2 regions of the Halomonas sp. 18071143 genome follow, and region 2 is predicted to be linked to the other one. Evidence: predicted binding sites of a transcription regulator. Region 2 holds the regulator's gene; the other holds the start of a gene.
What was found. The regulator FNR, encoded in region 2, switches genes on or off when oxygen is low (the NO sensors DNR and NnrR bind a similar motif). The targets are predictions, from matches to a motif close to TTGATNTANATCAA.
Positions count from the first base shown of each region.

Region 1: the regulator FNR is predicted to act here: its motif matches at 3,276-3,289, upstream of dsrO (sulfate reduction electron transfer complex DsrMKJOP subunit DsrO).

Region 1 is NZ_CP078120.1:1,070,378-1,075,369, forward strand. It holds gene KVY02_RS05110 (molybdopterin dinucleotide binding domain-containing protein) at 1-1,244, opposite strand, end outside; gene nrfD (NrfD/PsrC family molybdoenzyme membrane anchor subunit) at 1,237-2,430, opposite strand; gene dsrO (sulfate reduction electron transfer complex DsrMKJOP subunit DsrO) at 2,414-3,190, opposite strand; partial or broken gene KVY02_RS05125 (IS66 family transposase) at 3,362-4,798, opposite strand.
Region 2 is NZ_CP078120.1:682,301-687,292, forward strand. It holds gene KVY02_RS03295 (DNA polymerase III subunit epsilon) at 1-64, shown strand, start outside; gene ttcA (tRNA 2-thiocytidine(32) synthetase TtcA) at 168-1,079, shown strand; gene fnr (fumarate/nitrate reduction transcriptional regulator Fnr) at 1,066-1,818, opposite strand; gene hemN (oxygen-independent coproporphyrinogen III oxidase) at 1,879-3,303, opposite strand; gene KVY02_RS03315 (sulfite exporter TauE/SafE family protein) at 3,414-4,112, opposite strand; gene ccoS (cbb3-type cytochrome oxidase assembly protein CcoS) at 4,109-4,327, opposite strand; gene KVY02_RS03325 (heavy metal translocating P-type ATPase) at 4,324-4,992, opposite strand, start outside.

The sequences.
Region 1 (4,992 bases), 390 kb from region 2:
CGCAAAAAGTAGCCACGGCGCGGATGTTCGAAGGTATCAATGACCAAATGCGTTGCGTTGGTGTGGGTGGTCTCGCCCGCGGCATCAGCAGCAGACTGGCCCGGCAGGGCGAGAAAATCGCTGGCATAGCCCTCGTGGTCCAGCAGCCACTGAATCATCGCCATGGCAAAGGCGCTGTCGGTGCCGGGGCGAATGGGTACCCAGCGATTGTTATCCGCCGCATGGGAAGTCGCGGCATTTAATGCCGGGTCGACCACCACGTATTCAAGGGTGCCAGCGGCGCGTGCTTGGGCAATCAAGCGGCCTTGGCGCTTGAACGGGTTGCCTGCTTGTCCCGGGGCACAGCCAATGTACATGATGAACTGCGCGTTCTGAATATCAGGTTTGACGTGGGCATTGGTGACGATGTTATTCATCACGGCCCCTGAACCCATGCGAAATGCCAGTCCGCAGTAAGCGCCATGGTGCCCATAGTTGCGGGTGGCAAAGGCATTGAGCGTAAAGCGTTTGAGTAGGTCCGAACGCCCGTAATCGGTGGCTTCCATGACCATCAGCTGGTTTGCTCTGGGGCCGTATTCTGGATTGTCTGGGTCGATAGGTGTGTCATGATCGTGAATAGCGCGCAGCCCTTCCACTTGGCCTTCACCGAATAGATCGCCCCCTTCACAAATCTCTTCGATCAGCTCTTCAAACGAGATTTTTTGCCACTCCCGGTTACCGCGCTCGCCAACGCGCTTCAGGCAGTGGTCGATACGGAAAGGGTTGGTGATCTGGCTCATCATTGAGTTGCCACGGGCGCAGGCGGTAGAGCGATTTACTTGGCCCTGTTCTCCGTAAGCGCTCACGCTGCGCAATGCCTCGGCCACTGGAGTTCGCATTGGCAGATGGTCATCAGCAGAGAGCGGATGGTATGGGTTGCCAGATACACGCAGCACTTCGCCCCGGGTGTCATCGATGCGTACCCGCACACCGCATAGGGTAGTGCAGCCGTAGCAAATGGTAAAGGCGGTGCGTTGGTCGGGAGTGAGGGTTAGCTCGCCAGTGGCTAAGTCAACGCGGTACTCCGGCGTGAGCGAATTGCCGTGAATGTTGTGCTTGGGTTTTTCTCCTGCGCTGCCACTGAGTCCTTTGGCCATCTTGGCAAGCGGGTCAGCGTAGCCTACTGCAAAGGTGGCGGCACCGCCTGCGGCAGCAGCGCCTTTAAGAAACCGGCGGCGTGAGGGGTCTTGAGCAGACTTAGCCATGGTTAGGCGCTCCTTGTTCGGCGTTAAGCGAGTCACTGGATGTATTGGTATCGAAAGAGGGCGGCGGTTTAACGCCACCTTGCTGGGCTTGCCGCCATGGAATAAATAGCTCAATCAGTAAGATAGCGGCCAGCCAAAGCCCAAAGGTACCGACGATGCCTAAGATGCCGGAAGAGCCAGCGGGAATGCCATAGTGGTGGAAACCAGCACTATTACGGGCGACGTGCTGCACATCCATCAGCACCACCCAGCGGAACATCCAGCCCATATGAATAGCTACCAGGCCGAGTAGCCAAGCCCAGGCAAACAATGCGGGTTGGCGTTGGGCAGGGCGCGAGACTAACCACGCCACCGCTATAAAGAGCGTTATGCCAGTAATACCGCCCCACAGCGCGGTGCTGCGCCAGGAAGGGCTGTGACGAACAGACTCCAGCGCTGCTGCGACCGAGCCAACGTTGGCGTTAATACCATCCAGGAACCAGCTAGCCGCGATTAAACCCGCCACGGCACAGAAGGCAAGTAGGACATACAGCATTTGCCGAACGGTGGCGTGCGAACACACTCCGCTTACCCGGTTGAGTACCAGCACTAGCCCTGCTGCCGCGATGAAGCCTGTCGCGACCAGCATGGGCGGAAGCCATACGGTGTTCCATAGCGGGCGTGCTTTCACAATGGCAAGCTCCGCGCCGGTATAAAGCATAATGCCGCTGGAAAGCAGTAGTGCGGCTAGTCCCACGATGGCCACCAGCGCCCTGGGAGTGGCGCTATCGCCCAGACTTAGCCATTTAGCCATCCATCCGCTCAGCCCTGGCGCATTGCGCCGGGCCTGGAGCGCCGGGCGCCAAGCCAGCCAGGCAAGGCCCAGTACGCTGACGAGATAGAGCGGCAGAACCACGCTGCCAATAGACATCCACGAGCGGGTGTTGGCGTACGCGTAAAAATGCCAAAAACGCAGCGGTTGGTGCAGGTCCGCAAGTAGTGCAACGGGCGCTACCAACGTGGTGCTGACGCAAGCGAGGAGTGCAAGGCGTGCGGTGGGCAGCCATGCTCGTTTGCCGAAAATTAACGCAGGCGCTGCTAGCCAGAGACTCGCGTAGGAGACGGCGATCATGAAAAAGTACTGTACTGCCCAGGGGTACCAGGCAATGTCATAACGCGGGGCGAGCAGTTCAATGGTGGAATTCATAGCCCATCTCCTGGCCGTGGGGATCAAACACTTCAAGCGCCACGGGTTCCGCCACGGGGCGTGTAGTGAAGCGTTCATCCATGCCGAGGTAGAACACTTGGGGAAGCGTGTTTTTTTCTGGCTGAAGTACCATCAGTGCATCACGGTGCTCTTGAATCATGCGGCTGATTTGGCTGTCAGGATTGCGCATATCACCAATAATCCGCGCACCTCCAACACAGCTTTCAACACACGCAGGCAGTAGCCCTGCCTCTAAACGGTGCGCGCAGAACGTGCATTTGTCGGCGGTTTGGGTGCGCTCGTTAATAAAGCGTGCGTCATAGGGGCAGGCGTTAACGCAGTAAGCGCAGCCCACGCAGCGGTCGCTATCAACCACCACGATGCCATCCTGCTGTTGGTAGGTAGCTTCAACGGGGCAAACGGGTACGCATGGCGGATTTTCGCAGTGGTTACACAGGCGTGGCAGCATAAAAGTAGCCAGCTCACCGCTCTCCTGATGCTGCACTTCGTACTGGGAGACCGTGGTGCGAAACTGGCCAAGCGGGGCGGCGTTCTCAATATGGCACGACACCGTACAAGCCTGGCAGCCGATGCACTGGCGAAGATCAATCAACATGCCGTAGCGCTTTGTGGGATCACCTTCGCGCCGGGCAGGCTGTTGATTAATGCCTGCTTGGGCAAGGCTAGAAAAGGGTACCAGTGCAGCGCCTGCGCTTAAGCGGGCCAGCTGGCCGAGTAGCGAGCGGCGTATGGCGTCCATATCGCCTCCTTAGCGGGTAAAACGTCATTCGCAGGGGCGAATGGTCGGGGTACGCTAAGATTACGCCTTACGTTGAAGGGGAAAGTTGATTCTCGTCAATGAGTTAGCGCGCTTTTCTTAATGCTCCCTTAATCTTAAAACGCTAACTAATTGTTTTCGTAACTGTTTAGCTCACGCCGCCTGATCCGTGGCTGTAGGCTGCATGAAGGATGGCACATCACCCGCAAACAGTTGCTCCAGTGCGGTATGCGCCGCCACCCCTTGCTTGACGGCGGTCGAGAGGAAGCTGCGCATCCGGCAGAAGATCTCCGCCCCCTCCCAGGAGCGGAAACAGCCCGAGATTTTCTGCTGGACCTTGGTCATTCGCAGATCGCGTTCCCCCTGGTTGTTGGTGAAGGGAGCGGCAGGGTCGTCGAGGAAGCGCAACACGTCGTCCTCGTACGCCTGGAGGCGTTCCAGGAGGTTGCGCGACTTGGTGCGCTTGGCCCGGCCTCGCGTTCCAGGTGGCGGTTTCACCGGCGGGGGGCTCTCGGCGTCCCCTTTCGCCAGGCAATCTCGATAGCGCTGCCGCCAGGCTCGGGTCTCATCGGCCGAGAGGCAGCCGTCGGCCACCTCCACGGCGCGATGCATCTCCAACAACAGGTCATGCAAGGCCTTGGCCCATGCCTGGCCATCGTTCTCCCAGGCCGCTGTCAGCTCCCGAAGGTGGTGCGCATTACAGAGCGCGTGCCGGCAATCCGGATAGCGGTAGTAGGGCTTCCAGTGATCATGCACCAGCACGCCACGCACGAAGGGCAATACGCCGATGGCGTCCATCGCTTCCTGGCCGCGCTTGGGGTGCGGGGCCAACCAGGTCAGGGCCTCGTTGGAGGCGCTGTGTAGCCAGTAGCGTTTGCCACCGACCTGCATTCCGGTTTCATCGGCATGGACGGTGGCTGCTTCACGTAGCGCCGGGATCACCCACTCGGCGAACGCCTCGGCCCGCTGGTAGGCCTCCTGGTTGAAGGCGAACAGGGTGCCGGTGCTCAGCGACAGGCCGCACTGCGAGGTGAGCAACTCGCGGATACGCGCATAGGGCAACAGCTGATACTGGGAGAGATAGACGACATGCGCCTTGAGGCGAGGGCCATACTGGATGGGGCGAGTCACGCCCTCGGGGAATGGCGCCACGTAGCGTTGCCCTGATCATCTTCGAGGACCTCAGCCTGATATTCGGTGACCACGGCCGGATTACGATGTCCTGCACTTGGCGCGTTTCGACGCCGACCGGGCGGTAAGAACGCCCCTTGGGAGTTGCCGACGATCGACACGGAGCTTGACCACCTCGTCGGGGTCCGTCACCGGCGCCAACGTCTTACCCTCATGCCCTGGCTGTCCGCCGGGGCGCCGCTCGCCTTTGGCGCGCGAGCGGCGCTGGCGATTGGGATCCTGGGACGGTGGCTTGCTGCTGTTGCGGCTACTGGTGGCCAGGCGATCGGCCATGAGCTTGACCAGCAACATCAGCACATCGATGGCCGCACGCAGCGACGGAGAGACCGTCTGGTCTTCCTTGAGCTGCTGTCGGACCCGCTCCAGGGCCTCGTCGACGTTGATATCGCTGATGGTCATGTCACCGCATAGATATGCCGAAGGATTAGGCACACTATGCCAGAAAAATCAGGTGGTTGTCGACAGGCTATCCGCAACCACCTGAATAGTTACTTGTTTTCATGAAAGACGCCCTATTAAGCGTGACAAATAAAAACAGGCTGACCCAATGGGCCAGCCTGTATCGAAAAAGGGAGTAGATTCTGATGTAGTCG
Region 2 (4,992 bases):
CGAGGCCACGGCGGCGGCGCTGCTCTATCAGCGCTTGCAGAGTGAACGCCTTTTCACGGTGTGAGCCGACGCGCTGGCCAGAGGTCGACGATGGGTTTGTATTGGGTCGCGCCTGCGAGTCTTGTAGAATAGCCGCTGCTCCTTCACCCATCGGCAGTACAACGACCATGTTATCACCTGACTTTTTCGACCCCTCCTCGGCGACGCGTGCCACCAATGCGGCGTCTGAACAGCAGCCTGAACTTCAGGATGCCAAACAGAAGCGCGAATTCAACAAGTTGCAGAAGCGTCTTCGTCGTGAAGTGGGCAACGCCATCATCGATTACAACATGATCGATGAGGGTGATCGGGTCATGGTATGCCTGTCGGGTGGCAAGGACAGCTACACCATGCTGGAAATCCTGCGCAATCTGCAGCGCAATGCGCCGGTCAACTTTTCCCTGGTGGCGGTCAACCTCGACCAGAAACAGCCGGGCTTTCCCGAGCACGTGCTGCCCCGTTACCTGGATCAGCTGGGTGTGGAGTACCACATTCTGGAGCGGGATACCTATTCGGTGGTGAAGGAGAAAACCCCGGAAGGCAAGACCACCTGCGCGCTCTGCTCGCGACTGCGTCGCGGGTCGCTCTACGGGTTTGCCGAGGAGATCGGCGCCAACAAGATTGCCCTGGGCCACCACCGGGAAGATATCCTCGAGACGCTGTTTCTCAACATGTTCTTTGGCGGAACCCTGAAGGCCATGCCGCCCAAGCTGCTGTCCGACGACGGCAAGAACATCGTGATCCGCCCCTTGGCCTACTGCAAGGAGGCGGACATTGCCGAATTCTCACGGCTGATGGAGTTTCCGATCATTCCCTGCAACCTGTGCGGGTCGCAGCCCAATATGCAGCGTCAGATCGTCAAGGACATGCTGGCCGAATGGGACAAGAAGCACCCGGGGCGGCTGGAGAGCATGTTCAAGGCCGTCACCAATGTAGCGCCTTCCCAGTTGGCCGACCGGGCGCTGTTCGACTTCGTCGGGCTGGAAGCCAAACAGGCGGCGCTGATGGAAGGGCGCATTCAGGCGTTCAACGTGAGCTGATCGCCTGCTCCTCTTCTTCGGCCAGGGTGATGAGCCGCTGCAGGTCGAGAATATTGACCTCTCGGCCCGAGACGGCCACCACGTTCTGTTGCTGAAAGCGGCTCAGGATACGGCTGACGGTTTCGACGGCCAGCCCCAGGTAGTTCCCCATGTCGGCGCGAGACATGGAGAGCCGGAAGCTGTAGGGCGAGTAGCCGCGTCGCCGGAAGCGATCAGAGAGGGTAATCAGGAAGCTGGCCAGCCGCTGGTCGGCGGTCTTGCGCGATAGCAGGCGCATCATGCGCCGATCATCACGCAGCTCTTTGCTCATGCTGCGGTAAAGCTGGCCGCGCAGCTCCGGGAGCTCTTCCGATAGTGTGTCCAGGCGGTCGAAAGGAATCTCGCACACCGTGGTGGTTTCCAGGGCGATCACGCTGCCGGGATACTGCTCTTCATCGATACCATCCAACCCCACCAGCTCGCTGGGCAGATAGAAGTTGGTCAACTGATCGTTGCCGTTGCCTTCGCTGGTCACCTGTTTCAGGCTGCCGGAACGTACCGCATAGACGCTGGTGAACGCATCGCCCTGGCGAAACAGCGGTTCGCCCTTCTTGAGCGGTGCGCGGCGGCGGATGATGGCGTCGAACTGGCTCATATCCTCCAGCTCCAGGGCGAGCGGTAGGCACAGCGAGCTGAGGCTGCAGGTCTGGCAGCGCGCCTCTTGCAGCAGTGAACGTCGTTGGCTGGCAGGATATGGCATGTTGTTCTCCCTTTTCATTAGCCATCATAGGGTCAGGGGGTGGATGTCTCAAGGTGCCGTTTATACGATCTTCGAGTAACGCTGGGAGGGTTGCCCCGGCAGGCGCGCATCGAACGCCATGGCCAAGTGGCGAATCAGCAGCCGCCCGGTCGGCGTCGCCCGCAGGCGGTTCCCTTCGCGCTGCAGCAGGCCATCCCGCTCGGCGGGCTGCAGGCGCTCCAGCGTGCTGGCGAAGTAGGCAGGCGCGTCGATGTGCCAACGTTGGCCAACGCTGGCCAGGTCAATTTCCATATCGCACATCAGGCGCTCGATGACGTCTCTCCGCATTAGGTCGTCCTTATTTAAACGTACTCCTTTGACGGTTGCCAGCCGACCTTCATCCAATGCCGCTTCATACGCGGCCAGCTGGGTGGGGTTCTGGGCATACAGATCATCGATACGGGAAATGGCCGAAACGCCCAAGCCAATCAGGTCGCACTGGGCGTGGCTGGAGTAGCCCTGGAAGTTACGCTGCAGAGTGCCTTGGCGCTGGGCCTGGGCGAGGCTGTCGTCCGGGCGGGCAAAGTGGTCCATGCCGATATGCACATAGCCTGCCTGAGTGAGCATCTCGATGGTGGTGCGCAGGATCGCCAGCTTCTCGTCGGCGCTGGGCAGGTCTGTCTCGCTGATGCGCCGCTGGGGGGCAAAGCGGCTGGGCATGTGGGCGTAATTGAACACCGACAAGCGGGCCGGGTTGAGGTCGATGACCTGGCCAAGCGTGTCGGCAAAGCTCTGCTCGGTCTGAAACGGTAGCCCGTAAATCAGATCCAGATTGAGGGAGCGAAAGCCCAGCCGATGTGCTTCGTCCATCAGGGTTTCGGTCATGACCTTGGGCTGCACGCGGTTGATGGCCGCCTGTACCCTAGGGTTCAGGTCCTGGACGCCCAGGCTGAGGCGATTGAAACCCAGCGACTGCAGGTGGCGCAGGGTAAAGACATCTGCTTCACGGGGGTCGATCTCGATGGCGTAATCGCGGTCAGGAGCGTTGGAGAGCCCAAACCTCGCGTCCAACCTGTCTACCAGGTCGCTCATTTGCGCCAGGGTCAGGAACGTTGGGGTGCCACCGCCCCAGTGCAGCTGCTGCACGGGCCGCCGAGTATCCAGATGGCGCGAGGTCAGCACCATTTCACGATCGAGGCGCGATAGGTAGGGTTCGGCCAGCTGGGTGTTCTTGGTGGCGATCTTGTTGCAGGCGCAGTAAAAGCAGATCTTGCGGCAAAAGGGCACGTGCACGTACAGGGAGAGCGGCCGTTGGCTGGCATTGCTGCGCGCCAGGGCTTCAGTGACGTCGTCGGCACCGATGTCTGCGTCAAAGGAGAGTGCCGTAGGGTAGGACGTATAGCGTGGGCCGCTGGTGTCGTAACGGCGCAGCAGGGCCTCGTCCCAGGCAGGGGTCTCGGCCGCTGCGAGGTGAGGAGGTACGGTGGCAGCAGAGGCAAGGGGCATGAAGAGACGCTCCGTGGTAACAGGGCAAAGTAGCCAGGTGGTGGGCCACCGGCCGACATATGCCTGCATGCTAAGGCATCGAAGCGGGCAAAGCGTTGAGCTATATCAAGCTATGGGTGGAGGGCCGTCGGCAGCAGCGACCACAGTTGCCACAGGGCAAAGCCGATGATGGTCAAGGCGGCCACGGTACGCGTGGCGGGGTGGCGAATGAGCTGGCCCATCTGGCGAGCCGCCAGGCCGGTGGCCAGCAGGGCTGGCAGGGTGCCCAGTCCGAAGGCACCCATCAGCAACGCGCCCTGCTGCGGGTCGGCCGTGGCCAGACTCCAGGCCAGCATGGAGTACACCAGCCCACAGGGTAGCCAGCCCCAGATTGCACCCAGGGCAAAAGCCTGGGGCAGGTGCACGACAGGCATCAACCGTCGGCCCAGGGGTTCGAGATAGCGCCACAGGTAGCGTCCGGCGGCCTCGACCCGGAGCAGACCTTTCCACCAGTTGGCGATGTACAGCGCCATCAGAATCAGCATGACCGCCGCCACCACCTGCAGGCTCACTCCGGCGGCCGGGGAGAGCGAGACCAGTGTGCCCAGCGCAGCCACTAGCGCTCCGGCCACCATGTAGCTGAGAATACGCCCCAGGTTGTAGCTCATCAGCAGCCCGCCCAGGCGAGCAGGGTGGCGCATGCTGGGCGGCACGGCGAAGGTGAGGGCGCTCATGATGCCACCGCACATGCCGATGCAGTGCGCCCCGCCCATGAGGCCAAATACCCAGGCCGCCAGCAGCGGCGGCAGGTCCAGCCCGGTCGGGTTCATGGCGGGGGCTCTTGGTCGCGAGGCGGCCTGGCCCTGTTTTTTCGCTCGGCGCGCTGTTCAGGCGTCAGGTCGTTTTCGTCGTCATCGAACAGGATGCGGTGGGCAGGGCCTTCCAGGTCTTCGAACTGGTCGTGCTTCACCGCCCAGAAGAAGGCCCAGACCGCGAGGCCGAGCAGGATCAGCGATAGCGGAATCAACAGGTACAGAATGCTCATGCAGTCACCGGTTTGGTGGGGGCGATGCTGGGGGTTGGAGCACTGCGCCAACGCGATAGACGCAAGGCGTTGCCCACCACCACCAGCGAGCTCAGCGACATGCCGATGGCGGCCAGCCAGGGCGGAATGAGCCCCATGGCGGCCAGCGGCAAGGCCGAGAAGTTGTAGCACACCGACCAGATCATGTTTTGCCGCATGATGCGGCGGGTGGCCTGGGCAATATCCACGGCATCGTGGATGCGCATCAGGCGTGGGCTCATCAGTACCGCATCGGCGCGGGTACGCGCCAGGTCGGTGGCACTGTTCATGGCAATCGCGACATCGGCCCCCGCCAGCACGGGCACATCGTTGATGCCATCGCCAATCATTACCACCCGTTCGCCCTGGGCCTGCAGCTCGCGCAGCCGGTTCAGCTTGTCCTCGGGGGACTGGCCCGCGTGCCAGGTCTCGATATTGAGCTGATCGGCCAGGCTTTCCACGGCTTCCCGGGTATCCCCGGAGAGCAGCTCCACCGCCAGACCGCGTGCTTGCAGGGCCGCCACGGTTTGCGCGGCGTCTTCCCGAATGCCGTCATGCAGCTTGAACCAGGCGCGCGGCTGGTGATCTTCGCTCAGCAGCAGCCACTGCCCGCTGCCCGGCACCGCGATGCTTTGCTGGCTGGCGAA